Regions from separate parts of the Rodentibacter haemolyticus genome, predicted to be linked through region 2. Evidence: riboswitches for the same ligand, from Rfam matches in the RefSeq annotation. Region 2 holds a riboswitch; the other holds the start of a gene.

The links. A riboswitch is a leader RNA that binds a small molecule or an ion and turns the genes downstream of it on or off. The one in region 2 is predicted to bind molybdenum cofactor.
Region 1: another riboswitch for molybdenum cofactor. It lies ahead of torA (trimethylamine-N-oxide reductase TorA); the one in region 2 lies ahead of moaA (GTP 3',8-cyclase MoaA).

The regions. Positions count from the first base shown of each region.
Region 1 is NZ_CP063056.1:1,837,917-1,860,739, reverse strand. It holds gene IHV77_RS08785 (LysR family transcriptional regulator) at 1-883, opposite strand, end outside; gene IHV77_RS08780 (NAD(P)H-dependent oxidoreductase) at 992-1,552, shown strand; gene IHV77_RS08775 (YciI family protein) at 1,596-1,895, shown strand; gene IHV77_RS08770 (esterase-like activity of phytase family protein) at 2,036-3,388, shown strand; gene IHV77_RS08765 (putative quinol monooxygenase) at 3,763-4,431, shown strand; gene IHV77_RS08760 (nicotinate phosphoribosyltransferase) at 4,652-6,043, opposite strand; partial or broken gene IHV77_RS12070 (IS1595 family transposase) at 6,088-6,177, opposite strand; gene IHV77_RS08755 (hypothetical protein) at 6,153-6,410, opposite strand; gene rnr (ribonuclease R) at 6,640-8,988, shown strand; gene rlmB (23S rRNA (guanosine(2251)-2'-O)-methyltransferase RlmB) at 9,093-9,833, shown strand; gene brnQ (branched-chain amino acid transport system II carrier protein) at 10,089-11,387, opposite strand; gene nhaA (Na+/H+ antiporter NhaA) at 11,790-12,959, shown strand; gene pyrG (glutamine hydrolyzing CTP synthase) at 13,194-14,828, opposite strand; gene torA (trimethylamine-N-oxide reductase TorA) at 15,124-17,619, opposite strand; molybdenum cofactor riboswitch at 17,636-17,771, opposite strand; gene IHV77_RS08720 (NapC/NirT family cytochrome c) at 17,778-18,896, opposite strand; gene fucP (L-fucose:H+ symporter permease) at 19,141-20,427, opposite strand; gene fucA (L-fuculose-phosphate aldolase) at 20,473-21,120, opposite strand; gene fucU (L-fucose mutarotase) at 21,139-21,576, opposite strand; gene fucK (L-fuculokinase) at 21,570-22,823, opposite strand, start outside.
Region 2 is NZ_CP063056.1:5,566-15,644, forward strand. It holds gene dxs (1-deoxy-D-xylulose-5-phosphate synthase) at 1-1,606, opposite strand, end outside; gene ispA ((2E,6E)-farnesyl diphosphate synthase) at 1,654-2,544, opposite strand; gene xseB (exodeoxyribonuclease VII small subunit) at 2,547-2,786, opposite strand; gene thiI (tRNA uracil 4-sulfurtransferase ThiI) at 2,963-4,414, shown strand; gene IHV77_RS00060 (gluconeogenesis factor YvcK family protein) at 4,655-5,590, opposite strand; molybdenum cofactor riboswitch at 5,736-5,876, shown strand; gene moaA (GTP 3',8-cyclase MoaA) at 5,865-6,878, shown strand; gene moaC (cyclic pyranopterin monophosphate synthase MoaC) at 6,918-7,397, shown strand; gene moaD (molybdopterin synthase sulfur carrier subunit) at 7,398-7,643, shown strand; gene moaE (molybdopterin synthase catalytic subunit MoaE) at 7,645-8,097, shown strand; gene ftnA (non-heme ferritin) at 8,188-8,688, opposite strand; gene ftnA (non-heme ferritin) at 8,706-9,191, opposite strand.

The DNA of each region.
Region 1 (22,823 bases), 660 kb from region 2:
AAAATTCAATCACTGTCTGAACCTTTCGTACTTTTTGAGCCTGTTGTAAATAGTACAAATAAAGCGGCGGATATTCTCGCCAATGGGCTTGCAGGATTGGAACAAATTCTTCTTTGTCGGCAAAAGTTTGCATATTAGGTTCAAAAATACGCCCGATACCTAAATCTTGACGAGTCGCATCAGCAATAATTTCCGGATCATTGCACAACAATCGCGTGTCGATATTTAAGGCGGTTTCCAACCCGTTAATATTAAGAACCAACGGTTCAATACGGTTAGAAGAAATAAAACGGTAGCCGATGAGTTGATGTTCGCTCAGATCTTGCGGCGTTTTCGGTTTTCCCCGTTTTGCCGCATAAGCCTTACTCACATACAAACCCTCTTTGAAAGCAGGTAATAATTTTCGAGCAATCATTCCCTCATCTATCCGATTACCGAAACGAATACCGAGATCAACTCCTTCCTCTAATAAATTTACCAAAGCATCATTCAGTGAAATTTCCAACTGAATTTTTGGGTAACGTTCGCAAAATTCCGCCAAATACGGACGAATAACTAGTTGATAGGCAAAACGGGACATCGTTATCCGAACTATACCTCTTGGCTCAGCATTAAAATGTTGAATTTCATCTAACGCTTGATTAAGCGTCATCATTGCCTCTTTGGTACGTTCAAGCAGCTGTCGCCCCGCATCGGTAAGTTGAATATTGCGTGTGGTACGGTGAAAAAGCGGTACGCCGATTTTTTGTTCAAGCAATTTTAATGATTGACTAGCGGACGGCACGGCAATTTGTAATTTACGCGCTGCCGCAGAAATACTGCCTTCTTTAGCAATTGTTTGAAAGACATTAAGCTGCCCGTAGTAAGAATTATCCTGTTGCATTATTAGTTTTTACCTAATAGTAATTTTATCTTTATCTGTCTAATCATCATAATTATTTTACGTATAATACGCAACATCAAATGAGATATGAACAAAAAGGAAAACAAAATGAAAAACGTACTTATTGTATCAGGCCACCCGGATTTAAATACTTCAGTCGCTAACAGCGAAATTTTACAAACCATCGAAAAAGCCTTACCCAATGCCAAAATTCACCGCTTAGATAGTCTTTATCCAAACTATCAATTTGATATAGAAGCGGAAAAAACGGCAATCTTAGCCGCGGATATTATCGTATTCCAATTCCCTTTCTCTTGGTATTCCGTACCGGGATTAATGAAATTGTGGATAGATAAAGTATTCGTGCATGGCTTTGCGCACGGCTCGACAGCGAAAATCGGTGGTAAAAAATTAATTATTTCCACCACCACGGGTGCCCCAGCCGAAGTCTATCAAAAAGACGGTTTTTTCAAACACAGGGTGGAAGATTATTTACCCCAATTTGAAACCTTCGCAACCTTATGTGGATTAGATTATCAAGATCCTGTCATTACTTGCGGCATAAGCTATGTAGGACGTAATGAAGCAAAAATCGCCGAACAAAAAACCATAGCACAAGATCATGCTGCACGTTTAATTACAGCAATTGAAAAAGCCGCTGCAGAATAATTAGTCTTTTTACCTTTTAAATAGCATTAAATAAGGAAAAACAATGTACATTATCAATATCACCGTCAAACCTACTCTTTCCGAAGAAAAACAAAACGCACTTTTTCCAATCCATGCGGAATGGTTTAAAAAATACTTTCAAAACGGCAAATTTTTAATACTCGGTCCTTACATCGACACCGAAGCACACGCCGGCGTGATTTTTGCCGAAACCGAAAACCGCGAAGAACTACAAAAAATCTTGGAAGAGGATTGCTACTATCCCGATCTCGCCGACTATGATATTCGTGAGTTTGCCCCAAAAATGATCGCAGCGGATATTACTGAAGCGATAAAAGTATAATAAGGAATAGTTTCAATCATGGTCGAGCTTACTTGATATTCCGCCTAATTCATACTCAAAGGAACTTATTTCACTGTCATACTATCGTCATATTTACCATATATTCTCTTTATAAAATTAAATGAAAGAGGAAAAAATGTATGAAAAACAAACAGCTTTTAACTATATTGAGTTTAACCTTAGGTATGACAAGCGTTGTTCAAGCCGCCTTTGAAGTACCGGCTGAACTATCTGCACATGCTGTATTACCTGCAAATGCCGTTGTTTCGGTGCCGAATAATGCACCAAATGATTTAAAAACGGCTGGAAAATATACAACATTTAAACGGATAGAAAAATTACAATCAGTGCAAGGAAAATCGAAAGATCGTGAAACCGGTCATTTTTTACCAATTCAAAATCAACCCCGACAAGGACACTCCGGAATCAAAGTCATCGGAAAAGATACGGTATGGCTCCTTACAGATAATGGATTTGGCAGTAAAGCAAATTCAGCCGATTCAATGCTTTACTTAAACCAATACAAAGTTGACTGGTCACAAGGGCAATTTAAACCAATTAAAACTGTCTTTTTATCCGATCCGGATAAAAAAGTACCGTTTCGTATCACTCATGAAGATACTAAGGAAAGATATTTAACCGGGGCGGATTTCGATACGGAAAGCTTTCAAATCATCGGTGATAATATTTGGATTGGTGATGAATTTGGTCCTTACCTAATTAAAGCAAATTTAGATGGAAAAATATTATCCGTGTTTGAAAGTGAAGTGGACGGAATAAAAATTCAATCTCCCGATCACAGCCAAATTGTCTCACCGAGTAAACCAAACGAACATTATAAAAATGTTAATTTAAAACGTTCGAAAGGTTATGAAGGAATGGCGGCCTCACCTGACAATAAATATCTTTACCCATTATTAGAAGGTCCTTTATGGGATGAAAATAAACAAAGTTGGGAAACCAAAGATGGTAAAGTTTCATTACGTATTTTAGAGTTTGATGTTGATAAACAAAAATGGACGGGACGTTATTGGTTTTATCCTTTAGAAAATGAACATAACGCTATCGGTGATTTTAATATGATTGATGCTGAAAACGGTTTAATTATTGAACGAGATAATGGAGAAGGAACGCTTGATAAAGCCTGCAGAAATCTTGAAGACACAACACATTGTTTTTCCGATCCGGCAAAATTTAAACGTGTTTATAAGATAGCGTTTTCTGATAACAACGTTGGTAAGGCAGTAAAAAAAATTGCTTACATTGATTTACTCAAAATTGCCGATCCAAATAAAATCAGTCTAAAACCATTAACCGGAGAAGTATTCACATTTCCATTTTTTACTATTGAAAACGTAGATATTGTGGATAATGAGCACATTATTGTCGGTAATGATAATAACTTTCCGTTTTCATCCAGCCGCGAACCTAATCGTCAGGATGATAACGAATTAATTTTACTGAAAGTACCGGCATTACTCAGTGCTGAGTAGTCGCAAAGCCTAACTAAACCAACCGCACCTTTATATTTCACTAAAAACAAAAGTGCGGTTATTTTTTGACGCTTTTACTGCTCTTCTTTAAATAGAAGTTAATCTCAATGTTTTTGAGTAATTGATAATAACCGACAAAAGCCACCATAATCTTAATATATAATAAACCTAATCTCTACGTTTTAGAGTTACACATAATATTATTTTTAGCTTTGTGTGCTTGCTACACACATGATGATTTCCTCTTACTTAAGAAAAAAACAATGAAAAAATTATACAAAATCGCTTTGAGCGATTGTTATACCTTATGGCACCATTGGCAAAGTCAACGTTCAAAATCTAAAAATTTTTTGACCGCACTTTTAGGACTAACGATGGCAATAACAGTAAACGCAAATCCAATCATCAATCTATTTGAACTCGGCATAAAAGAAGGGGCGACCGAAAAATATGATGCCGTTGCCGAACACAATATAACGACCTCAATACAAATCGAGAAAGGCACGCTGGCAATGTATTCGGTAAAGCAAAAAGCAAATCCGAATATGGCATATATGGTGGAAATCTATGCCGATCAAACCGCCTATGAAGCACACCGTAATTCACCGCAATACAAGGCATTTTTACAAGCATCTCCTGAAATTTTAACAGATCACAAAAAACGTATTGTGCTCAATGCACAATTTCTAGGGGATAAAAAGGTACAGCAAAAAGTCGAAACGCGGACAAATCTTGTTACGGTGGAAGTCAAACCGGAAGATAATGCGAAATTTAAAGCCATTGTTGCGGCGGAAATGGCGCAATCTTTAAAACGGGAAGAAGGCGTTATTGCAATGTATGCGGCGACAACGGAAGAAAATCCCAATAAATGGTTTTTCTTTGAGATTTATGCCAACGATGCGGCTTATGAAAATCACCGCAACACTCCCCACTTTAAAGATTATATTCAACAAACAGGCAATATGTTGAAAGCGAAAGATTATGTGGAAATTCAACCGGCGTTTTTAGAAAATCAGGGGGAATTGAATTTTATTCAACCTTAAGGGAAGGGTTAAAGTAGATTAATCCTAAATTTCACTGCATTTTGCAAGGTTTTAAGCTATTTTTTGTTTCCAAAAATTAAACCGAAATTCACATTCTTTCAAAAACAAGGAAAGTGTTTTCGGTTTATTCCGTTGTGTTTTCCGAGCCTTCTTGGCTTTTCAATACGTTGATGTGTTTTTGTTGCACTGCGAATCGTTCAAAGATGTAATCAAGCTGATATTAACAACTTTCCGTTCTCATACGAATCGTTTCTAAAGTATCATCAATTAATAACTGTCCATTAACAAACACAGTACGCAATTGATTTTTTTGACCATTTAACGCCTGCAGAGGGATCGTTTGCCATTGATGTTGTTGTTTAACCAAGGCGAGCAAACCTTTTTTAGAACGCTTTGCCTGACCGGTGATCGGGTCTTTATACACGTCTTGCCATTGACCTGCGATATTCACCGCACTTGCTTTCATCGCCCAGCTCATCGTATCTCGGTTTACTTGTTGCAATAATCCCCCACCCATTCCAAAATTCACGTTATCAACGCTAAATCCGTGAGCCATTATTGATTCTAGAATCGGCACGATTGAATTACTATTAATCCCGTCTCCTTGAATAAGCCGTATATAATCAGGCAACACCCGATAACCTTTGCTATTCAAGGTTGAACCGAATTTACGCGCTAAAATCTCTAATGCTCGGCATATTACTTCGGCAGGATCGCCGCTATCCGGGCGGATAACTAAAGTTCCCCCGAGTCCCTTTACTTTATCTTTAAGCTGTTCTCCCCAAATGTGCTCCAGTGCATACCAAAGATCATAACTATCAGAAACAACCGCATAAATTTTATCTTTACCGGCGAATTGATTTAACATATTTTCATAGGCATCAATTTCTCTTTCTTTGCCCCATGAGGTTATCGTGCTATGTTCTGCGGCGGGAATCGAAAAAGCAGGCATTTGCTCCGCATTATACCAACGGCGGGCGGCAACTAATGCAGAAACACTATCCGTTCCCATAAAATTAACCAAATGAGCCAAACCGCCTAAAGCAACGGTTTCTAGACTAGAAGCCCCTCTTGCGCCGAAATCATGTAATTTAAATAATAAGTTATCTAAATTATCGGCAGATTTTTCAAGTGCCTGTTTAATCTTCTGTTTACAGAAATAAGAAATACTCGCCACCGTGGAAGGATACCAAATTGCACGTAATAATGCGGTTTCCAGATATCCTGTCAGCCAGAAGAACTCAGGATCGGTATTAACAATCTGGCAAACCACATTACCTACCGGTAACACCGTCCCTTCCGGAACAGCTTCTATTTTTAATGGTAAAAACCCTTGATATTTCTCAATTAAACGCTGCCAACCAAGACGGTTAAACGGCAACCCGTGCAGGTTTAACACAATTTCCGCCTCTTCAATATCCCGTTGGGTAACAGGAGTTAATAAATATTCTTTGATAAAGGCTTGTAAACCAAAAAAAACAACATCAAGCTTTCCGCTACGCGCCTCAACATAATAAGAGACATATTCCGTATTAGGCGGGTATTGTAACCAATGAGACGCCTTATAACTGTCAACATTTAAGATAAGATTTAAAAAATTAGATGTGTACATTCCATTTAACTCATTTAAATTAAAAGGTCTAACCTAGATTAGCCCTAAATTTCACAGGGTTTTAAGCTGTTTTTTAATATCCCAAAGGTAAACCGAAATTCACATTCTTTCAAGGATAATAATGGAAAGTTTTTTCATTGAATACGATTTTGTTTCTTCTGACTAAATGAACGCTATCCGCGAGTTTACCCAACGACTTTTTCAGGCTCGCTTTGAGCTTATCCACGTCAATATTCGGGTTGGTTTGTGCGACTTCGTTATCCGAAAGTGCGGTCACTTTTGGCGAATTTTGTTCACGATTTTGTTTTTGCCCGCCAAATTTTCTGGCAAGTTCGCATCGTAAAACGCCGTCGGCATATTGATACAACCGAGCGATAAGTAGTTGTCGTTCGCCATAGCAGACTTCAACGCGGCGTGGCGTTCAGGTTTATTAATCAGACGATGAACCGCTAAAACCCCACCGCTTTTACCGCGGATAAGCTCACCGGTTTGTGGGTCGGTAAAGTCTATCTCCGCCCCACAAATTTACCCTATTCCCTTGCATTCTTTCTTCCTTAGTGCCAAACTCTCTCAAATTTTCAAAACAACGCCAAATAATGACAAAAAAAGCCAATACCTTACCTCATCAAGATCCCCATTATCAGCGGGAATTGAAAAAATACGGCAATCCCATTCCAAGTCGTGAGTTTATTTTAAATATCATTCGCGAAAATAATGCGCCGATGAATCGGGAAGAAATTTTGACCGCACTTTCTATTCATAATGAAGAGCAAATTGAAGCGATGCGCCGCCGTTTGCGGGCGATGGAAAATGACGGGCAACTCGTATTCACAAAGCGTAAACGTTACGCCCTACCGGAGAAATTAGATCTCATAAAAGGCACGGTGATCGGTCATCGTGAAGGTTACGGATTTTTGCAGGTGGAGGGGCAAAAAGAGGATTTATTTATTCCCAACCACCAAATGCAACGGGTTATGCACGGTGATTTCGTTTTAGTCCAAAGAGCGGGTTTAGATCGCCGAGGTCGGCGTGAGGTCCGTATTGTTCGCGTGTTAGAGAACCGAAAAAAACAAATTGTGGGGCGTTTTTTCTTAGAAAACGGTTTCGGTTATGTGGTGCCGGATGATAGCCGCATCGGGCGTGATATTTTGGTACCGAACGAACACCGCAACGGCGCACGTATGGGGCAGGTGGTTGTGGTGGAATTGCAAGAACGTTCCTCCAATTTCAGCCAACCGGTGGGGATTATCACGGAAATTTTGGGTGATAATATGGCGAAAGGAATGGAAGTGGAAATCGCTTTACGCAATCACGATATTCCCCATAAATTTCCAAGTGCGGTCGAAAAATACGTTAAAAAATTTACGGAAGAAGTGCCTGAAGAAGCGAAAAAAGGACGTATTGATTTACGCAATCTACCGCTCGTTACCATTGACGGAGAAGACGCTCGGGATTTTGATGATGCCGTATATTGCGAAAAACAGGGTAAAAGCTGGAAACTTTGGGTTGCCATTGCAGATGTGAGCTACTATGTACGATTGCACACCGCCCTAGATGCTGAAGCGCACAAACGAGGTAATTCCGTCTATTTCCCAAACCGTGTCGTTCCCATGCTGCCGGAAATCTTATCCAACGGCTTATGTTCGCTTAATCCGCAAGTAGATCGCCTATGTATGGTGTGCGAAATGCAAATTTCCGCTAAGGGCAAACTTACCGACTATCGTTTTTATGAAGCGGTCATGAACTCTCACGCTCGTTTAACCTATACCAAGGTGGCAAAAATGCTGGAGGGAGATACCGAATTACGTGAACGTTATGCCCCGCTTGTTCCGCATTTGGAAGCGCTTTATGATTTATATCAAGCCTTGCTTTCCGCCCGTCAACAGCGTGGTGCAATAGATTTTGAAACCGTTGAAAGCAAATTTATTTTCAATGCAATGGGACGTATTGAACGAATTGAACCAGTGATTCGGAATGATGCTCATAAAATCATTGAAGAATGTATGATTTTAGCCAATATTGCGTCTGCAAATTTTATGCAAAAAAACAATGAACCGGCATTGTATCGTATTCACGCCACGCCAAGTGAAGAAAAGCTCACTTCATTCCGCACATTTTTAAATGAGTTCGGTTTAACGTTAGAAGGCGGTTTAAAACCGATCACCAAGGATTACGCCGCCCTGTTGGAGAAGGTGAAAGAACGCCCTGATCACGAATTAATTCAAACGATGCTACTTCGCTCTCTTAGCCAAGCCGTGTATCATGCCGACAATATCGGGCATTTCGGTTTAGCCTTAGAAGAGTATGCACATTTCACTTCGCCGATTCGCCGTTATCCAGATTTAACACTTCATCGTGGTATTAAATATTTACTTGCCAAAAAACAAGGCACAAAACGCAAAACCACCGAAACGGGCGGCTATCGTTATTCCTTTGATGAAATGGATTTATTGGGCGATCATTGTTCAATGACCGAGCGCCGAGCCGATGATGCCACGCGTGAAACGGCTGACTGGCTGAAATGCGAATATATGTTGGATCACATAGGCAACGAGTTTAACGGCGTAATTTCATCCGTTACCGGTTTTGGTTTGTTTGTGCGTTTGAACGAACTGTTCATTGATGGTTTAGTGCATATTTCTACGCTAGAAAATGATTATTATCAGTTCGATGCCACAAAACAACGTTTGATCGGTGAAAACAGCGGTATGCAATATCGCTTGGGCGATAAAGTGCGTATTCGTGTAGAAGCCGTCCATTTAGAACAAAAAATGATGGATTTCTCTTTGCTAAGCAGCGAACGAAAAGCACGCCGAGCAGGAAAAACCACCAAAGAAAAAGCCAAGAAAATATTTAAAGAATTACCGTCAAAAATCGGAAAAAAGCGAAAAAGTGCGGTAAAAAAGAAAGAAGTTTCTAGCAAATCAAGAAAATCAAAGAAATAGTTATTTAGGAAGGTTGAAGGAATTATCACCATTTCGCACAGACAATCCAATCAATGCGAAAATGTCCGCTTCCACCACCTACAAAATTGAGAGAAAGAAAATTTATGTCAGAACAAATTTACGGTATTCACGCCGTCAACAGCATTTTAACCCATACCCCCGAACGTTTAATTGAGGTCTTTGTACTAAAAGGGCGCGAAGATAAACGCCTACAACCTTTATTAAACGAGCTATACACTATGGGTATCAGCGTGCAGTTTGTAAATCGCCAAACCTTAGATAAAAAAGCAAACGGTGAAGTGCATCAGGGGGTGATCGCTCGCGTGCAGGCGGCAAAAGAACTCAATGAAAATGATCTTGATGCCATTCTCAACAATAAACAAAATCCGCTTTTGTTGGTGCTTGATGGCGTAACTGATCCTCATAATCTTGGTGCTTGTCTGCGCACCGCAGATGCTGCGGGTGTAGATGCGGTTATCGTTCCGAAAGATAAATCGGCACAACTCACTTCTATCGCCCGTAAAGTAGCCTGTGGCGCAGCAGAAACCGTTCCGCTTATTCGGGTAACAAACCTTTCCCGCACGCTTCGTGAGCTACAACAAAATCATAATATTTGGGTAGTTGGTACGGCGGGTGAAGCCGCAGATACCATTTATCATACCAAGCTTAATGGTGCAATTGCGCTGGTTATGGGGGCGGAAGGGGAAGGTGTGCGCCGTTTAACGCGTGAGCATTGCGATCAACTCATCAGTATCCCTATGGCGGGATCGGTTTCTTCATTAAATGTCTCCGTGGCAACCGGTGTGTGTTTATTTGAAATTGTTCGCCAGCGTTTAAATTTCTAAAACCTCGGTATTATGTATCAGTCGCACAAAGAGAATTTTATCTCCAATCTTTATCGTGAGTAGGGGCGTTAAGCTTTGCATAACGCACCATTTCATCATAAAACCCTCTATTGGTGCGTTACGGCTTCGCCTAACGCACCTTACAATGTTTTGAGCAGGTGCTACATAATACCGTAAAACCTCTTAAAATATGACCGCACTTTGTAAAAATACCGAGCATTTTGGGCTCGGTATTTTTTATCGTGAAAGGTAAAATTACATTGATTTTCTTCCGAAAAGGAAAGATAAGACAAGCACGACAAATGATGGGATCAACCACGCCATCCCTGCCGAATAAAGCGGTAAATGCCCCAACAGATTTTCAATTGATTGAGGTAATAAATTCATATTCTTCAAACTATCACAGGCGCTGAAACAGAGAGTAACAAGCAAAGTAGAATAATAGCTGAATTGAATATTCGGCAATTTACTACGGATAATTTGTAAGAATACCAACATAATCGCGACAGGGTAAATTAATAACAATGCCGGAATAGTAATACGCAATAATTCCGTTAAACCTGTTTGTGCGATTGTGGTGGTTAAAATGGTAAAAACTACCACCCAAAACGGATAAGACAAACGAATATGGAATTTAGAGAAATAATCCGCACATGCACTGCTTACCCCTACAAGGGTCGTGAGATTTGCCAAAATAATGATGCCAGACATAATCCAGGTGCCACCTATTCCAAATAAGGCATTTACATAGCGAGAAAAAATTTGTCCGCCGTTCGTTGCCCCTTCTGCAACTTTTGCCCCTGTTGCCCCTAAATAAAATAACGAGAAATACAATAGGGCGAGCAAAAGCACGGAAATTAAACCGGCTGAAATCGTGTATTTCATTACTTTTTGCGTAGAGGATACATTCTTCACAGCCAATGCACGCGCGACAATACCGCCGAATGCAATCGCCGCGAGTACGTCCATCGTTTGATAACCGCTGATCAAACCTGCCGTAATCGCGGAATTTGTTACGTAGGCGTTGCTCGGTTCAACAATTTCCGAAAGAGGAGAAATCAACACATTCACGGCCACCACAACTAATAACACGAGGAGGGCCGGTGTCATAAATTTGCCTACGGTAGAGATAATCGTATTCGGGCGCAGCATAAATAGCATACCGATAAGATTAAAAATAAGAGAAAAGATAAAGTGTGTGCTACTGCTATCTTCCATAATGTTTAAGGGTAACCAAGCCATCTCATAGGCTACATTCGTCACCCTCGGCATAGCAAACAAGGAACCGATCACCAAATATAAGGTGGTTAAAAAGATAACTTCCGCCCATTTCGGTAAATCGCGCATAAGTTCTTCACCACGCCCAAGCACTGCCACCACAACTAAAGTGATAAATGGCATTAATACACCGGTTAAAACAAACCCTAAGGAGGCACTCGCCCAATGATGACCGGCGGAAAATCCTTCCATCGGTGGGAAAATAATATTTCCAGCCCCTAAAAAGAGTGCGAAAATCATCATCCCTAAAATAATAATATCTTTACGACCAAACATACATCTTCTCAATAAATAAAAAAGGGGGGTAAGTTTACTATAAAGACGAATATAACCCTAATCTCAACATGAAAAAATGTGAACAAAATCACATTATCGGTCTCACCATAAAAATATGCATTATTATGTAGCAGTTGCACAAAGAGAATTTTATTTCCAATCTTTATCGGGAGTAGGGTTCGTTAGCCGTAGGAGTAATATACCATTTCATCTGTCGGTGAGTTGCAGCTTCGCCTAACGCCCCCTACAATGGTTTGTGCAACTGCTACATAATGCCGAAAATATGTGAAAAATGACCGCACTTTTTTGTCTCGCTTTTCCGTATAAGCGAAAAACTGTGGTAATATCTGAAGTTCGTTAATTTTTTGTAAATTTATTTTTAACTTTTTTGGAGAGATTTTAGTGTTACCACTTATACAACGATTTTTTAAACTTGAATCCGCAGGAGGCATTTTATTGCTTTGTTCTGCATTAATCGCAATGTTTTTTGCCAATTCGCCTTTAAATGGCGCTTACAACGATTTCTTGAATTTACCGGTGAGCATTAAAATCGGTAGTTTCTCTATTGATAAAACACTGATTCATTGGATCAATGACGGCTTTATGGCGGTATTTTTCGTTTTAGTAGGATTGGAAGTAAAACGCGAGCTGTTAGCAGGCTCTCTTTCCAGTTATCAACAAGCCGTTTTCCCTGCCCTTTCAGCAATAGGCGGCATGGTGATCCCGGCTTTAGTTTATGTGTTTATCACGCACCAAGAACCAGCCTTTGCCAACGGCTGGGCAATCCCAATGGCAACGGATATTGCTTTCGCACTCGGCATTATGGCGCTTCTGAGTAAACAAGTCCCCTTGCCATTAAAAATCTTTTTACTCGCCCTAGCGATTATTGATGATTTAGGCGCAATTGTCGTCATTGCCTTATTTTTCTCTCACGGATTGAGTATTCAAGCGCTTATCTTTGCTGGGATTGCCATCGCCTTACTCATCACATTAAATCGCTTTAAAGTTACCGCGCTTTGCGCCTATATGGTAGCAGGCGTCATTTTATGGGCATCCGTATTAAAATCCGGTGTACACGCCACACTTGCAGGAGTGATTATCGGTTTCTGCATTCCGTTAAAAGGTGAAAAAGGCGAAAGGCCATTAGAAGACTTTGAACATCTGCTTGTGCCTTGGACTTCATTCCTCATTCTGCCGCTATTTGCTTTTGCCAATGCAGGAGTGAGCTTTGAAGGGATTGATTTATCAATGCTATCTTCACCGTTACTCCTCGCCATCGCCTTAGGTTTGATTATCGGTAAACCGATCGGTGTATTCGGCTTTAGCTATCTTTCGGTAAAACTCGGCATTGCGAAACTCCCGGAGGGAATTAACTTTAAACAAATTTTTGCAGTCGCAATTTTATGCGGTATCGGTTTTACCATGTCGATGTTTTTGGCAAGTCTCGCCTTTGAGGCAAACGCAGGCGAAAGTGTGAATGCGCTTTCACGCTTGGGGATCTTGCTTGGCTCTACGGTTTCAGCCCTTGTTGGATATTATTGTTTGAAAAAAACAACGTCCGTTTCCCATTAATAAACAATCAAGAAAAAAGACTTAGTGAGATCGTAAGGCTAAAAATATAACGGATAGAATACCGGACAGATTAAATGATCAAATCCATTTCGGTAGGTAAAACGATATGCTATCGGCTAATTAATTACTTCGGATTATCAGATTAGGGGGGGATACAGTTCCCCCCTGATTTTTATCTAGGGTATTAAAATTTTAGAGATTCGGCACACTAAGTGATTAATGAATCAAACAAGTTTACGCTGACTTTTTATGATTTTCATAAGCCGCTTTTACAAACCCGGCAAATAACGGATGACCGTCACGTGGCGTGGAAGTAAATTCCGGATGGAATTGACAAGCCACAAACCAAGGATGATTCGGCACTTCGATGATCTCCACCAATTTTTTATCCGCAGATAAACCTGTCACTTTCAAGCCTGCCTTTTCAATTTGAGGAAGCAAGGTGTTATTCACTTCGTAGCGGTGGCGATGACGTTCTTCAATAATTTCCGAACCATATAATTCACGCGCACGGCTGCCTTCGATTAAATGGCATTGTTGTGCTCCCAAACGCATCGTTCCGCCAAGATCCGAGTTATCGGTTCTAACCTCTGTATTTCCTTCCGCATCCTGCCATTCGGTGATTAACGCTACCACCGGTTGTTCGCAAGTGCGGTCAAATTCGGAGGAGTTTGCCTTGGCTAGTCCCGCAACGTTACGTGCATATTCAATCAATGCAATTTGCATTCCTAAACAAATGCCTAGGTAGGGAATGTGATTTTCACGCGCATACTGTGCAGTCATAATTTTGCCTTCCACACCGCGATAACCAAAACCACCCGGTACAAGAATACCGTCTATCCCCTTTAATACTTCTACGCCTTTGGTTTCTACATCTTGCGAATCAATGTATTTGATATTCACGGTTAGGCGATTGGTTAAGCCTGCGTGTTTTAATGCTTCATTCACGGATTTGTAGGCATCCGGCAATTCGATATATTTCCCGACCATACCGATGGTGACTTCCCCGACCGGATTCGCTTGTTTATAAAGCACTTGTTCCCATTCGGAAAGATCCGCTTCCGGACAATTCAAACGAAAACGCTCACATACGAAATCATCTAAACCTTGAGATTTTAATAATGCCGGAATTTGATAAATCGAATTGACATCCTTTAATGAAATAACCGCACGCTCCGGCACATTACAAAATAGTGCAATTTTCGCACGTTCATTCGGCGGAATCATTCGGTCAGAACGGCAGATCAATACATCCGGTTGAATCCCGATAGAAAGCAATTCCTTCACGGAATGCTGCGTCGGTTTCGTTTTCACTTCACCGGCTGTAGGAATGTAAGGAACTAAGGTTAAATGCATAAATAAGGTGTGTTCACGCCCCACTTGTACCGCCAGCTGACGTAAGGCTTCGAGGAAGGGTAAAGATTCAATATCCCCGACAGTGCCCCCCACTTCTACAATCACGACATCATGACCTTGCGCCCCGGCAATAACACGATCTTTGATTTCATTGGTAATATGCGGAATAACCTGAATGGTTGCCCCTAAGTAATCACCACGGCGTTCTTTACGTAATACTTCAGAATAGATTTTACCGGTGGTGAAATTATTACGTTTTGTCATTTTGGTACGAATGAAACGTTCATAATGCCCGAGATCCAAGTCTGTTTCAGCGCCGTCTTGAGTAACAAAGACTTCACCATGCTGTGTAGGGCTCATTGTCCCCGGATCCACATTAATGTAAGGGTCAAGTTTCATAATGGTCACGTTTAAACCACGCGCTTCTAAAATTGCCGCTAATGAGGCCGCTGCAATGCCTTTACCTAACGATGAAACCACACCACCGGTAACGAAAATATAATTTGTAGCCATAGAGAACCTAATCTTTGTTGGGATAGAAATGATTATAGCTAATCACTTTGCTTATATATTCCACCGAAAGTGCGGTCAGAAATCAAAGAGGATTAGCTATCAATAGACGGGACGGTAGTTTACCTGATTTGTTAAGGTAACTCAATGGAAAGCTAAGTTGATCTGTCTCTAAAAATTGGATTTATTAATTATTTTTGAATGAAATTACAAAGGCTGAGCCCGCTACGATACCGGAATCAGCCCTATAATCTATACGTCATTTTGGGCGACATCTATATTGCCTAATCGCCTAAAATTACATCTGCATATATTTAGGTTCTTTAAACACTGTTACGGCAGGGACTTCACCTACAAATTTCTCAACCTGAACAATAGCGGTATTCGGTGAGTTTCCTTGTGCTAATTTAGATGTGCCTTCATCACGGGTTAAAACGTTAGGGCAACCGTTTTTGCACAATGGTTTTTCTGCCGTAGCCAATTCGTGCGGGTCATACCAAGCACCTTCATATAATGCCACTGTGCCTTTGATGATTCCGTCCGTCACTACAGCCCCCGCCAAAACTTGACCGCGTCGGTTGAAAACACGTACCACATCGCCGTTCACAATGCCACGAACCTTAGCATCTGCCGTATTAATTAATACAGGTTCACGATCGCTTACCGCATATTTTTCACGTAGTGACGTATTAGCTAATTGACTATGTAAACGATAATAAGGATGCGGAGTAACTAACGCAAGCGGTGCTTCAGCCGTTACATTGCCGGCAAATTCTTCCGGCACCATCCAAGTCGGATGACCTTTACAATCGTCATACTGCATTTTAGCAACGACCTCAGAATAAATTTCAATTTTACCGGATGGCGTACCCAATGGGTTCAATAACGGATCTTCACGAAATTCTCCGTAACGTACCCATTTCTTCGCTTTTTCATTTGCGGTAAAAGTAATAGGTTTATTCTCTTCCCAGAATTTCTCAAATTTTGGCATTAACACTCGGTTTTTACGGGCTGCATTAAATGCTGATTGGTAAAAATATTTCAGCCAATCCATTTCTGTTTTACCTTCGGTAAATAGGTCTTCCACCCCGGCTCGTTTTGCCAATTCTGCGAACACATCGTAATCACTTCGAGCTTCAAATTGCGGTTCCACAACCTTTTTCATCGGGAGAATATGCATCATTGAATAATCTCCCGTCATTGTTAAATCATTACGTTCATAACTTGTCGTGATTGGTAATACGATATCCGCCATACGGGCAGTCGGTGTCCAGTTAACTTCATTAACAATTATGGTTTCCGGTTTTTGCCATGCTTTTACTAACGTATTGGTATCTTGATGGTGTACAAACGGATTACCTCCGGCCCAATAAATTAACTTAATATCCGGGTAGGTAATTTCCGTACCGTTAAATTCAATCGTTTTACCCGGATTTAATAACACATCTGAGATACGGGCAAGCGGGAAACTGAGTTTAGCCGATTTTGATAACCAAGATTGCCCTGTATTTGACGTATCGTTATCCAATGTCGCAGACATAGCACCGATTACCCCTCCGGTTGTTGTCGGTACGCCGCCGTTAGAATAATGATAACTTAATCCGAAACCACCGCCTGGCAAACCTATTTGACCTAACATAGACGCCAGAGTAACCAACATCCAATGAGTTTGTTCGCCATGGCGTTGACGCTGCATTCCCCAACCCGCCATTAACATCGTTCGTTTCGATGAAAAATCATTGGCTAATTGACCAATAACTTCCGCAGGTACGCCACAAATTTCGGCTGCCCATTGTGCATCTTTAACTTGACCGTCTTCTTTTCCTAATAAATAACGTTCAAACTTATCATAACCGGTCGTGTATTTTTTCAGGAATTCTTTATCATGTTTGTCAGCAGCAACTAAAGTATGTGCAATGCCTAACATTAATGCTACATCAGTCGCCGTATGAATAGGAATCCACTCCGCACCAAGATATTCGCAGCTTTCGCTTTTAACCGGATCAATACAAATAATCCGTTTACCGGATTCTTTTAATTTTTTGAAATATTCCAACCCCTTTTGATCGGTTGCCGTCCAAGCGATACGCATCGTTGTAATCGGATTAGCTGACCACAACACAACTAATTCCGACGTTTCTAAAATCGTTTCCCAACTGGTTTGTTGTTCATAAACCTCAATCGTACCGAGAACATGCGGTATTATGACCTGAGCAGCACCGGTAGAATAGTCGCCTTTGTGTCCTACGAATCCTCCTGTCGCATTTAAATAGCGGTGCAACAGCGTACGGCTTGAGTGTAAAGAACCCGAACTTTTCCAACCGTAAGAGCCTCCGAATATATTTTCGAAGCCCCCTTCGGCTCGAACCCGTTTAAACTCTTTATCCACCAAATCCAGTGCCTGCTCCCAAGAAACCCGCACCCATTCATCATGCCCACGCAGGGTGGTATCACTCTTTCCGGGATTTTCTAAATAACCTTTACGCACCATAGGATATTTAATGCGGGTTTCACTATAAAGTTGATCAGCCACCACAGATTGCAATTCATTTTCTAATGCAGGAACAATGGCAGGGCCGGATTTAACCACTTTACCGTTTTCAACGACAACACCGAGCGGTCCCCAATGTGCGGCGGTAACAACCGTTGTAGATTCGGCTGCGACTGCAGAGGCGGAAGCTAACGCACCAATAACACCACCGTCAATCGCTCCACTTAATGAAATTCCGGCAGCGCCTAGTGAGGAATTTTTCAAAAAGTCTTTACGCTTCGTATTGATTTTGTCTTTTTTCATAATAGACTCCAGGTTTAAAGTTAAAATAAAGACCCTTTCTAAATACGAGTGGATAAACAATTTCTTGCGTATCCATGGAATAAGCGGAGCCTATTCTGGCTTACTACCATATCTTTCGACTTAGGCATATAAGCTCGGTGTCTTATGATTAAAAAATATTAGTGAGATGAACCGACCATATCTTTCCCATTACGTTGTAAGAAAATCGTTAAAGTACGTACATCATCAGCACTCATTGATGTACGATCTTTCATCGAATTTACGATGCCGATCCATTGATTAGCCGTATAGTGATCCGCATCAATTACCGCATGACAACCGCTACAATGGGTTTGATTTAAATTATTACCAAAATGATTCAATGCGGAAATATTGGCTGTTACCGCTTCTTTTGGCGCAATGATTTCCATTGTGATCGCATTCCATTCGGAATCAGTGACCGAATCGTGCACCGTTTTCACAACCTGTGCTTTATCTTTTACCTCATCACTAAGTAATGCCACCGTAATTCGTTTACCTAAATCCATATACATCACACTTTCAGCGCCGACTTGTTGCCAACCTTTCAAAAGTGCGGTCAATTTTCCATTCGTTTCTTTCCAATCGGTTAATTCGGCATAAGGCATTAAACGCACCTCACCACCTTGTACCGATTGAACCGATTTCATCGCTAATGCGTAAAGTGTCTTATCATGATTAGAAAATTCGCCGCCATGTTTCGTTAACTCATCCGCAGCGGCTGCATTATCGACTTCCATTTCCGGCATAAAATGCACTAATCCCTTATGGCAATCAATACAGGTTTGATTCGTTTCTTGTGCCAATTTATGCATTTTCCGTGCTGCTTCGGATTGTTCACTCAATTCCATGGCATCTGCACTGTGGCAAGATTTGCAAGTGGCTGAATCAGTCTCCTTCATCTCTTTCCAAACCCGTTGCGCCATCTCTGATCGATATTTTTCATAAACATCTTGGTTCGGCAATTTATCTGTGATGGTGTACCACAAATCTTTCAAAGCAATAAATTTAGCCTTAACATAATGCAAGCCGTCTTGCGGAACATGACAATCAGCACATTCTGCCCGAATGCCTTTAGCATTGGAAAAATGTGAACTGGCTTCCCATTCCGCTTTAGGCTGTTCCATAGAATGACAACTCAAACAAAATTCAGTGGAATTTGTCGCCTTCATTACTTGTTGCACCCCCAAAAGCACTACTGCCCCCACCCCCACAAAAATAAGTGCGGTTAAAACCGAAAAACTTTTTAATTTAGCCATAATCACTTCTCACTACTCTAGCAAAATATATTGATACCTCTAATTGAGTATTGGGATGATAACAAGATAAGGGATTTTTTGTGGATGAATGTATTGATTTGAATCAATAAAATAACTATTAAATTTAACGTAGTTTAATTTAAATGCCGTTGAGTAATGTTTACCCATAAAAATCCGCACCTTAATTTGTCGGTTCGGTTATCCGACTTTTGGGGTGCAGATTAAAGTGCGGTCAAATTCAAGTTTATTTATGTATTTTCCAAGTTCTGAAACCGTAGATGGCAATCATTACGAAACAAAGGAGAGGTAAGATAAAGGAAACATTCACTGCCGGCATTCCCATTATTGTTCCTTGGTCGATAAGCATTCCTTGTAACGGTGGCATTAATGCGCCGCCGACAATCGCCATCACTAATCCTGCCGCACCGAGTGTGGATTCTTCTTTTAGGTCGTTGAGCGCGATACCGTAAATCGTCGGGAACATCAACGACATAAAGGCTGAAGTAAGCACTAAGCAGTATAACCCTGCAACGCCATCAATAAAGATAACCCCTACTATGCTGAAGAAACCTCCGATTGCAAATAAGGTTAAAATAAATTCCGCTTTTAGATATTTCATTAGTGCGGTACTGATAAATCGACTGATAATAAAAATCCCCATTGCAATGATGTTGTAGTGCTGCGCTTCGGCTTTGGTAAACCCTAAACGTTCCGCATACTGAATGATAAACGTCCACACCATAATTTGAACACCGACATAAAAGACTTGCGCAATCACCCCTTCGCGATATTTGGCGTTTGCCGCTAAACGTTTAACTGCGGTGGAAAACGGAATTTTTGCCTCTTCTTCGATTTTGGTGGTCGGCATTTTAAAAAGAGCGATAACAATAAAAATACCGATAACCACCAAACCGAGAATAACATAAGGGTTACGGATAACTTCTAAGTCATGAGTTTTGATGACCGCTTTTTCCGCCGCAGATAGGGTATTAAAAATTAAACTACCATCCGCATTACGCTTATCCGATTCCAAGGCGGTCAAGACAAATTGTGAGGCAATAAACATCCCGCTAATTGAACCTAATGGGTTAAAAGATTGAGCGAAATTAAGTCGGCGGGTTGCCGTTTTCGGATCCCCCATTGAAAGGATATAAGGATTTGCTGTGGTTTCCAAAAATGCCAAACCAAAGGTAAGGATATAAATGGAAAGTAAGAAGAAGATAAACTCTTCATAAATCGCAGCCGGATAAAACAATAACGCACCGATAGCATAAAGCCCTAAGCCCAACAAAATACCGGCTTTGTAGCTATAACGTCCGATAAACAACGCCGCGGGAATGGCCATTGTGCCGTAACCACCGTAGAACGCAAATTGAATAAGGGCTGCTTCAGCCGCCGGCATTTCCATCACCGTTTGAAACGCCGCCACCATCGGATTGGTAATATCATTGGCAAATCCCCATAATGCGAATAATGAGGTAATTAAAATAAAGGGAACAACATACTTTTTCTCTAATACTTTTGCAGTCATAGATCACTCCTTATGTAAAGGAAAATAAGAAAAGGGAAGCGAAAACTACTCTTCAATACGCAACCCATAGGATTTAAATTTGCCTAATACCACTGACATTTCTTGCTCGGACAACAACGGAATATCCAAACCCGTAGCAAGCAATTTGATATACCATTCGGCAAGCACTTCAACTTCATGTGCAAGCCATAAGGCTTTATCCAAATTGCTTTCAGCGGCAATCATACCGTGGTGAGCAAGCAAAATTGCCTTAGATTGTCGGATTCCTTCTCGCACATATTCCGCCAATTTTGGCGTACCGAACGTAGCATAGGGCACACAAGGAATGTGATCCGCCCCCCCTACCCCGATCATATAGTGAAACGGCGGAATGGATTTTTCTAAAATCGAAACTGCCGCACAATTTATGGCATGGTTATGTACTACAGCATTAGCATCTTGACGGGCTTGATAAACCGCAAGGTGGAAATGCCATTCACTGGAAGGCAATTTACCTTCTTCATGCTGTCCGTTATTATCGACAAACACAATTTGCTCCGGCGTAAGCAAATGGTAGGGAGTGCCGGTCGGGGTAATTAACATACCGTTTTGATAACGTACACTGACATTACCTGCGGTACCTTGATTTAACCCTAAACGGGTCATTTCCAAGCAAGTATCAATAATTTTTTGTGAAAGCTCGATTCTTGTCATAATAAAATTCCTTTATGGTTATAATGAAATCGGTGTAACGCCTTTTTTGAGAATAATATTGCCATATTTAGCGGTTTCACCGCTGATTACGACGGCATAAGCGGATTTCGCCCGCTCATAAAAAGCAAAGCGTTCGATTCGGGCTAAAACAGGACAATTTCCGACCGCACTTTTAATGGCGGCGGCATAGTTTTGTTCAACTTGCGGATCGAGCGTATCACCTGTGACCGCTTGCATCATTATTAACGGTGCATCCACATAAGTATCAAATTCAAATAACGGACTGATTGCGGTTAAGAGAGTGGCGACATTGACACCATCCGCCCGAATCACCTTATGATGAAGAGCATGTGCCGGGAAATGGGCATCTGCCAACACAATCTCATCGCCGTGCCCCATTTCGGCAAGTATTTTTAACAGTTCGGGGGAAATTACCGGGTGAATACCTTTTAACATAGACGCTCCTGATATTGCTGTAACCATTGTTGATAAGCGACGGATTGAGCCGACGGATAGATTCGTTGTGTTTTTGCCCGCATTTGCCGTTGGGCGGTTTCGACATTCGGATAAACTCTAAGCGCAGTAAAAACAAACATTGCCGCGCCTAACACCGTGCTTTCAGACACATCGACAATCTCTATCGGCAAATTCAGTACATCGGCACGAATTTGATTCCACAAACGGTTCTTTGAACCGCCGCCAACGCAAATCACACTTTCCGCTTGGAAATGGCTGACCTGTTGTAAAACCGTTAAGCCTTGTTTCAGCCGTAATGCCATATACTCCAACATTGCTCGATAGATCTGCCCCCGTTGACAGTGCATTGATAAGCCGTAAAGCGTGCCCTTGTGAAGTTCAGAAAAACATCCGCCGGCAAAAATACCACCGGAACCAACCGCTTGTTGTTCAGCTTCACGGATCATTGTTTCGTAATACCGTTCACTATTCATTACATCGGAGAAAAACATTCTGCCGACCCATTCCATTACACCCGAGCCGACCCACTGCACCGCCGGATTGAAACAATTAGACTGTGCATCAAATTCTGTGGTTAATCCTTGTGGTATAAAAGCAATGTCCGGTTCGGCTATATGAGTCCGGGCCATTAAAATTTCCCAAGTGCCGGAACTGAGAACCGGTTGATGTAATGCCGCCCCTGAGCCGAACACGGCAAATTGCGTATCGTGTCCGCAGGAAATAACAGGTATAGGCGATAAACCAAGTTGTTCTGTTAACGTCGCATTCAACACGCCGACTTGCTCGCCGGCATTTAACATTGGGGGAAAACGGTCGGGTGTTAAACCTAATACTTGCAGAACTTCCTGATCCCAATCACCGCTAGAAAGATTTGTCATCATTGATGTTCCCGCCATTGTACGGTCGGTGGTGAGATTGCCGGTCAAACGATAGGTAATCATTGATGAAATAAACAGGAACTTATCCATTCGGGCATAAAGTGTCGGCTGATTTTCTTTTAACCATAACAATTTGAATAAGGTATTAAACGCATATTGCCCGACACCGTTACGTTGATACAGTTTTTGTACATCAAGATAATGCTCAAGACGTTGCATTATCATTTGCGTGCGAGGACATTTCCACGAAATAACCGGATACAATTGTTTTCCCTGTTTATCAAACATTGTCCCATCTACGCCAAAAGTCGTAACGCCGATACCAATGACTTCACTTAACGGAATAGT
Region 2 (10,079 bases):
TCACAAAACGCATATCAACGACCGTTGCATTGAGCTTTTCAGCCACTTTTAATGCCGCAGGTAGGAGCGTACCAAAGTTTAAAATAGCAATTTTTTCCCCTTCTTTTATAAGACGGGATTTACCAATCGGTAGCATTTCTAACGGTGCTAATTCTACGCCCACGGCATTGCCGCGCGGATAACGCACAGCGGCAGGTTTTCCGCATTTATAGCCGGTATAAAGCATTTGACGACATTCGTTTTCATCACTTGGCGCCATAATAATCATATTCGGAATACAACGCATAAAACTTAAATCAAAAGCACCTTGGTGGGTTTGTCCGTCTGCACCGACAATACCGGCGCGATCAATCGCAAATAAAACCGGTAAGTTTTGAATCGCCACATCGTGAATAAGTTGGTCATAAGCGCGTTGTAAGAATGTAGAATAAATCGCCACAACAGGTTTATATCCCCCAATTGCCAAACCTGCCGCAAAAGTGACGGCATGTTGCTCTGCAATGGCGACATCAAAATATTGTTGCGGGAAACGTTGGGAAAATTCCACCATACCTGAGCCTTCACGCATTGCCGGTGTAATACCGACAATTTTGGCGTCTTTTTCCGCCATTTCACAAAGCCAATCACCGAAAATTTTCGAATAAGTCGGCTTAACATTCGATTTTGGTAATTCACCACGGGTAGGATCAAATTTCGGTACACCATGAAACCCTATCGGATCTTTTTCTGCAGGCGCATAGCCTTTACCTTTCCTGGTTTTAATGTGTAAAAATTGCGGTCCTTTTAGATTACGCATATTGGTAAGTGTCGCAATCAATTCATCAATATTGTGTCCATCAACCGGACCGATGTAGTTAAAACCAAGTTCTTCAAATAGCGTGCTTTCCGGTGAAAACATGACCCCTTTCATATGTTCTTCGGTTTTCTTCATAAAGTTTTTTACAGGAGGGACTTTATCAAGGATTTTTTTACTTCCATCACGGAGGGTAGAGTAGAGTGAACCGGAAAAAATACGTGCCAGATGATTATTTAATGCCCCTACGTTTTCAGAAATAGACATCTCATTATCGTTTAAAATGACGAGCATATCGGTATGCAATGCACCGGCGTGATTTAACGCTTCAAACGCCATACCGGCGGTAATGGCACCGTCACCGATAACACAAACGGTTCTACGCCCGGCATTTTCTCGTTCCGCAGCAATGGCGATGCCTAATCCGGCACTGATTGAAGTGGAGGAATGACCTACACTCAACACATCAAACTCGCTTTCTTCACGCCACGGGAAAGGGTGAAGACCGTTTTTCTGACGAATCGTGGACATTTGATCACGGCGACCGGTCAAAATCTTGTGTGGATAGGCTTGATGACCGACATCCCAAATCAATTGATCAAAGGGGGTTTTATACACGTAATGTAAAGCAACCGTCAGCTCTACCGCTCCCAAACCGGAAGCTAAATGCCCACTGCTTTGACTAACGGATTCCAAAAGATAATGACGTAATTCTTGGCAAAGTTGAGGCAATTGATCTTTATTTAAAAGACGCAAATCTTCCGGTGAATTAATAAGAGATAAGAGAGAGTCGTTGTTCATATCGTTAGTCATTCCAAAATATTTAAATTTTCGACCGCACTTTTGTGACGCGGTCGCAATTAGTTCTTTCTTGTAATAATAAACTCGGCTAATGCTCGAAGTGCGGTGGTATCGAAAGGAATTTTTTCTAATTCGGATAAAGCTGTTTGGTATAAATCTTGTGCTTTTTGTTTCGCCCCTTTCAGCCCCAATAATTTCGGATAAGTGCTTTTATCTAAACTTAAATCCGATCCCACCGGTTTGCCGATTTCCATACTATCGCCTTCAATATCTAAAATATCGTCTTGGACTTGGAATGCCAAACCAATCGCATCGGCATAATTTGTCAGAGTATTTCCCAATGTTTGGTCGGAAAAATGAGGAGAACAAATAAAACCGAGCTTTAATGCAGCAGTAAGCAATGCGCCGGTTTTGTTATGGTGGATTAGCTCTAATTCATCCAGACTGATTTGTTTGTGTTCGGAAATCAAATCTAAACTTTGCCCCAAGCACATACCTTGCACACCGGAAGCGTTAGCCAAAACCTGAATTAATGCGAGTTTTTGTTCAGCCGAAAGAGAAGGAGTTTGAGTAAGAATATCAAAAGCAAAGGTTTGTAGTGCATCACCGGCAAGAATAGCAGTAGCTTCATCGAAAGCGATATGGCAAGTTGGGTGGCCACGACGTAGATCATCATTGTCCATCGCGGGTAAATCATCATGGATTAAAGAATAAGCATGAACGGCTTCAATTGCCGCGGCACAATAATCTAAACTTTGTTCACTTGCGCCAAGCATTTTTCCGGTGGCATAAACCAAAAAAGGACGAACGCGTTTTCCCCCCAATAACAAACCGTATTTCATCGCATCACGCAAGGGCGCATTGTGAGTCTCAATGCTTTCAAATTGCCTTTCTAAAAAAGTATTAATGCGCGTTTGAACGTGACTTAATTCTTGAGCAAACCAACTCATTTTTATTTGTTCCCTTCGTAATCCGCCAAAGGTGCGGTTTCGCTTTTTTGTAACAGAATTTGAATCCGCTGTTCCGCTTGTTGCAAGCGTTCTTGCCCTAATTGGGCTAATTTAACGCCTTGTTCAAATGCCTTTAGCGCTTCTTCTAAAGGCAATTCGCCACTTTCTAAATTTGAAACAATGGTTTCTAATTGCGTTAGTGTGGTTTCAAAATCTTGTGAAGTTGTTGGTTTACGCGCCATTAATCCATCCTTTTTATGGAGAAAGATATTGCTGCGTATTGTACTTTATTTTGACGGGATGTTAAAAAATTATTTCAAAATTCGTTACTTATAAAAAGGATAGCCGATCTTTATTGTATGGACTTTTCCTTTTCTTTGCGTAAAATGCTTGCCATTTTTTACAAAATTTAATGCCTATGAAATTTATCGTTAAACTTTTCCCTGAAATTATGATTAAAAGCGAAACGGTGCGTAAACGTTTTGCGAAAATTCTTACCAGTAACATTCGCAATATTTTACAAAAATATGATGAAGACACTGCGGTAGTACGTCATTGGGATTACATTGAAGTGCGGTCAAAAAATGAAACGAATCGAGAAGCGTTAATTGCCTTATTGCAGCGTATTCCGGGGATTCATCACTTTTTAGAAGTAGAAGAAAAGCCTTTCACCGATTTACACCACATCTTTGAATTAACCCTTTCCGAAGTGGAACATCAACTCCAAGGAAAAACCTTTTGTGTGCGAGTAAAGCGCAAAGGAAAACATAAATTCAGTTCCATTGAAGCGGAACGTTATATCGGCGGCGGGCTAAATCAACATATCGAAAGTGCAAAGGTACGACTGAAAAATCCTGATGTAACGGTGCGCATTGATATTGAAGATGACAAAATAATGTTGGTAAAAGCGCGTTATGCGGGGATTGGAGGTTATCCTATCGGTACGCAGGAAGATGTGCTTTCTTTGATTTCTGGTGGATTTGATTCCGGCGTTTCCAGCTATATGTTGGTTCGTCGCGGTTCTCGCGTACACTATTGCTTTTTTAATCTTGGTGGTGCGGCACACGAGATCGGCGTAAAACAAATGGCGTATCATATTTGGCAACGTTACAGTGCTTCTCACAAGGTACGTTTTATTGCGATTAATTTTGAAGGTGTTGTCGGGGAAATTTTAGAGAAAATCGATAACGGTCAAATGGGGGTGGTGCTAAAACGAATGATGGTGCGTGCAGCAAGCAAAGTGGCGGCACGTTTCAATATTGAAGCCATTGTAACAGGGGAAGCATTAGGACAGGTTTCCAGCCAAACTTTAACGAATTTGCGCCTGATTGATGAAGCGGCGGATGCGTTGGTATTACGCCCGCTTATCACACATGATAAGGAGCAAATTATTACGATGGCGAAAGAAATCGGTACCGATGATATTGCGAAATCTATGCCGGAATTTTGTGGGGTTATTTCTAAAAATCCAACTATTAAAGCCGTACGTGAAAAAATCCTCATTGAAGAAAACAATTTTGATTTTGAGATTTTAGAAAGTGCGGTCGAAAATGCGCAATATTTAGATATTCGCCAAATTGCTGAAGAAACGGAAAAAGAAGTGGTCGCAGTGGATACGATTTCCACATTGGGGGAAAATGATGTGATTCTGGATATTCGTAGCCCGGAAGAAACAGACGAGAAGCCTTTTGAATCGGAGACGCACGAAGTTGTACAAATGCCATTCTATAAACTTTCATCACAATTTGGTTCGCTTGATCAAAGCAAAAATTATGTGCTTTATTGCGAACGCGGCGTAATGAGTAAGCTACAAGCCTTGTATTTGAAAGAAAACGGCTTTACAAACGTACGTGTCTTTTCCAAAAAATAGCGATATTATGCATCAGTTGCACAAGCTACTGCAGGGGGGAATTAGGCGAAGCCGTAACGCACCGTAATGGATTAATTGATAGAAAGGTGCGTTACGCCTACGGCTAACGCCCCCTACCTAAATATTGAATATAAAATTCTCTTTTTGCAATTGCTGCATAATAATGAAAATTATGCCACAATCTTGACCGCACTTTTGCTTAAAGTACGGTCAAGAAAATACATAATATATTTGGGTGGATTATCCGCTTAATTCTTCCAGCATTTCATCAATGGCTTTCGCTAGTAAGGTGCGGTCGTGGCGATAGTTAAAATCATCGGCATTTAAGCGTTTTTTTAATACTTTTACTGAAGAAATATCAACGAAATCCGCTTCGCTTATTTCATTCGGCGTAATAATTGCATCCAGAATCTCAGCCTTGATGGTACGGTGAATCCACTGTATACGTGTATTTAAGGAAAGGGTAGAAGCCGCCCCCAATTCAACACCTAAGTTATCAATAAAGATTTTTTTCGCCGTACTTGTTCGAATTGCCGAGGCAATATCCGGTAAAAGCAAGGGAGGCATAATGCTGGTTAAAAAACTGCCGGGGCCGAATAAGATCACATCCGCCAGACGAATTGCTTGAATGGCTTCGGGTGTCGCTTGCACCAAAGGGACAAGAAATAAGGATTGAGGCAGTTCTGTTAAATTATCAATACTAACTTCACCGACAATACTTGAACCGGCACCAAGACTTGCAGCGAGATGAACCGAGGCTTCGGACATTGGAATTAAATGAGATTTTACATGCAGCAATTCACGGATTAAATTTACGCTATCAAGAGGGCGAATATGCATATTTTCGAGCGCTTTCAGCATTAAATTGCCTAGATTGTGTCCGGCAAGCTCTCCACTTCCGCTAAAGCGATATTCAAATAATGCGGAGGCTGTGCTGGGTTCAATGATGATTTGATTTAGGCAATTTCGCAAATCCCCCCAAGCAATACCGCCTTGTTCTAGTCGTATACGCCCGGTTGAACCGCCGTTATCCGTTGTAGTAACAATGCCGGTTAAGCGTTCTTTCATAAAACTTAAGGCGGACATCACTCGTCCTAATCCATGCCCACCGCCAATCGCGACAATGCGTAAACCGTTCAAATGTTCATACTGACGGTGTGAAGTAAAATTTGACATAGTTTTCTACCTAGAACGTATTAATTTACTCGCTATTATATAGTTTTTTATATAATTGATTTAAAGGAATTTTCTGAATTTGTGATCAAATTCAAATGATTTCATTGCGTTCTTTATTAAGAATTTCTTAAAATGTGTAGTATATTTTATCGCATAACTCCGAGCTTGTTTTGTCTAAGTTCATTGATGAATATGACGGCAATGCCAATAACGATATACGTTATTCAGGGATACGTTGGAAACGGCTTATCCTCTCATTTTAGAAAGGTGTCTCATGCAATCTATTCCAATTAAGAACATAGGGAACGAGCGTCTGGTCGATTCGTTCCAACGTGTTTATTATTATTTGCGACTGTCGATCACCGAACAGTGTAATTTTCGTTGTAACTATTGTTTACCGAATGGGTATCGGCCGGAAGCAAATGCCCCCCGTTTTCTTACCTTAAATGAAATTACACGTGTAGCCCAAGCTTTTGCCGATATGGGAACGGAGAAGATCCGTTTAACGGGAGGGGAACCGACTTTACGCAAGGATTTTCTCGCCATTGCCGAAAATATCGCACAAATAGCGGGTATCCGTCAACTTGCCTTGACCACAAACGGTTATCGTATGGCAAAAGATGTTGATGCCTGGATGCGTTCCGGTATTACTTCTATTAATGTAAGTGTTGATAGTCTGAGCCCCAAAATGTTTCATCAAATAACCGGCATTAATAAGTTTGATGATGTGATGAGAGGAATTGATCGTGCTTTTGAGATTGGTTATAAGAAAGTGAAAGTCAATTCTGTTTTGATGAAAAATTTAAATGATAACGAATTTAACCAATTCTTAGATTGGGTAAAAAATCGCCCGATTCAAATGCGATTTATTGAACTTATGCAAACCGGTGAGATGGCGCAGTTCTTTCATCGCTATCATTTATCAGGTGAAATACTGATGCAAAAATTGATTTCACAAGGTTGGAAACAACAGCAACGGGCGATAACGGACGGACCGGCAAAAGTGTTCAAACACCCGGATTACCTTGGAGAAATCGGATTGATTATGCCTTACGAAAAAGATTTTTGTATGAGTTGTAATCGGCTACGTGTTTCTTCAAAAGGAAAATTACATCTTTGCTTGTTTGGTGAAGAGGGGATTGAACTGCATGATTTATTACAATCCGATGATCAACAAACATTGTTACAAGCGCGTATTTTTACTGCGCTACAAAGCAAGCGTGAGCATCATTATTTACACCAAGGTGATAGCGGCATTCGCAATCACCTTGCTTCAATAGGCGGATAATCGCTAAAACTTTTTCAAAATCAACCGCACTTTTAAATTATGACAACATTGACTCATATCAATAGCCGAGGCGAAGCCAATATGGTAGATGTTTCCGGTAAAAATGAAACCGTGCGAGAAGCACGCGCAGAAGCGATTGTGACTATGTCACAGGAAACCTTATCTATGATAATGGAAGGTAAACATCATAAAGGAGATGTCTTTGCAACGGCACGTATTGCCGGTATTCAAGCGGCTAAACGCACTTGGGAGCTTATTCCTCTATGTCACCCATTACTACTTTCTAAAGTGGAAATTTCTCTTGAACCACTGCTTAAAACAAATCAGATTCGTATTGAATCCCTTTGTAAACTAACCGGAAAAACCGGAGTAGAAATGGAAGCGTTAACCGCAGCAAGCGTCGCCGCTTTAACAATTTACGATATGTGCAAGGCTGTGCAGAAAGACATTATGATCGAACACATTCGTTTGCTTGAAAAGTGCGGTGGAAAATCAGGTCGTTTTTTAGCGGAGAAATAGATGTTAAAGGTATTATTTTTTGCTCAAACCCGCGAATTAATTGGTATGGATGAAATTCAAGTGGAAAGTCGGTTTGAAACCGCTGAAACGTTACGTGAATATTTAAGCCGAAAAGGTGAAAAATGGGCATTGGCGTTAGAAAAGGGGAAATTACTTGTTGCAATCAATCAAACCCTAATGCCACTTGAAAGTACGATTAAATCCGGTGATGAAATCGCCTTTTTTCCACCTGTGACAGGAGGATAATATGGGCGATATTAAAATAGCAGTTCAAGAAGCCAAGTTTGATCAAAATGCGATTTATCGTTGGCTTTCGGAACAAAAATCTGTTGGTGCTACGGTTGTTTTTGTCGGTAAAGTTCGCGATCTTAATTTAGGAGATAACGTTTCCAGCCTATATCTTGAACATTATCCCGCTATGACGGAAAAGGCGATACGTGAAATAGTGGAAGAAGCTAAAAAACGCTGGTCAATTCAGCGCGTATGCGTAATTCATCGTGTCGGTTTATTGCATACCGGTGATGAAATCGTGCTTGTAGGCATAAGCTCTTCGCATCGTGGTGATGCTTATTGTGCCAATGAATTTATTATGGATTACCTTAAATCAAAAGCACCGTTTTGGAAAAAAGAACAAACAAATAAAGGCGAGCGTTGGGTTGAGGTGAGAGAATCAGATAAAAAAGCCTTGGAGAAGTGGTAGTAATTTCCGCAAAAGTGCGGTCATTTTCTTTAAAGGATTTTATATAAAAAAACAAAGCTCGGAAATCCCGAGCCTTGTCTATTTCACCGTTTAAGCAGTTACAGTTGCTAATTTTTCTAAATCTTTATCAATTAAGAATAAAGCTTTACCGTCTTCACCAAGTATATTGAGTTTATCCAAAATACCGCTAAAGAGTTTTTCTTCTTCGTGTTGCTCTGCAACATACCATTGTAAGAAATTGAATGCAGAATAATCTTTTTCTTCAAACGTTTTTCCTACTAATTCATTGATTTTATTGGTGATAAATTTTTCGTGCTCATAAGTAAGTTCAAGCACTTCTTTTAATGATTTATATACGTGGGATGGTGCTTCAATGGCAGAAATGATTGGCAATGCACCGGTTTCATTCAAATAAGTGAATAATTTACGCATATGTGCCATTTCTTCAGCCGCGTGAGCAGATAAAAATTTTGCTGCGCCTTCAAAACCTTGTTGTTCACACCAAGCACTCATTTGAAGATACAAATTAGAAGAATAAAATTCCAGATTCATTTGATCATTTAATAGTTTTACTACATTTGCTGATAACATTTTATTTCTCCTTTTGATTATAAAGTAGCTAAATCACGATCTACGAAGTATAAGCCTCGACCGTCTTCACCAACTAAATTAAATTTATCAATAATACCGCTGAACAGTTTTTCTTCCTCATGTTGCTCAGCAACATACCATTGCAAGAAATTGAAGGTAGAGTAGTCTTTATTTGCAAAAGTGACTTCAACTAATTCATTAATTTTTGAAGTCACCAACTTCTCATGCTCAAGTGTTGTTTCAAATACTTCTTTTAATGAAGTGTAATCATTTTTAGGTGCCTCAATTTGACCTAAAAGCGGCATACCGCTGGTTTCACTTACGTATTGGAATAACTTTTGCATATGTTCTAATTCTTCGTCCGCATGGCGAAGCAAAAATGCAGCTGCACCTTCATAGCCATGTTTTGAACACCAAGCACTCATCTGTAAGTAAACATTAGAAGAGTAGAATTCCAAATTGATTTGTTCGTTCAGTTTGTCTGCAATTGCTTGTTTAAGCATAACCAACTCCTTTCCATTTGATTGATAAAAAGCAATAAATTTTAAATTGCCGTGCGTATTTTAGGTCATCAAATGAGAACTTGCAAATTATTTTATAAATTTTAATTTGTAACTTATTAATTTTAAAGGATAAATATAACAACAATTATTCTCATTTAAGAATTAAAGGCAATCATTATAATGACAACGTCACATTTCTAGCAAATCTTCTAAATTTCAATTTTGCATAAAATGTAATTACATCAATTTCATAGGTAGCTATTTCTATCATAAGCAAATTCTCTTACTTAAAAAAGTGCGGTTGGTTTTGAGGAAAGTTTACGTTTCTTTCAAGTGAAAAGTAGTTAGACGAGATGGAGTAGCAATCATTAAACCAAAAGTGACATTTTACATTATTAATTTAACATAATATGTATTATGCGAAATTAGTTATCAGGTTAGTGAAAGCTACGGGTTAAATAAATCACAGAGTTACACACAAGCGCAAAATACTATTAAAACAAGACAGATAAAGCCATTTTACGCCTCTCAATGCGTGTTTGAAGCATTTTATTGAACGATGAGATAAATTTGTAGGGGTTTTGTAAAGATTTTATTCTCGGTGTTTTACAGCGTTTTAGCGTGAAATTGATTTTTTGTTTTTCAGCAGGGGCGGTTCATATTCAGTGATTTTTAAAACTGACAGCACCGCAATACGGGCAATTTTTCAAATGACATCGAGCAGCATTACCGGGCAAATCCAGCCGGTTTGCCCTACCATTTTTTCGCAAGCGAAAAAATAATGACATAAAAAAGTGCGGTCGATTTTAGCCGCACATTTTGTAATTTGTGACAAGGTTACATTTTACGCCTTGCAATCGGTACGTCCTCGCACCGCTCCGGGCGCAC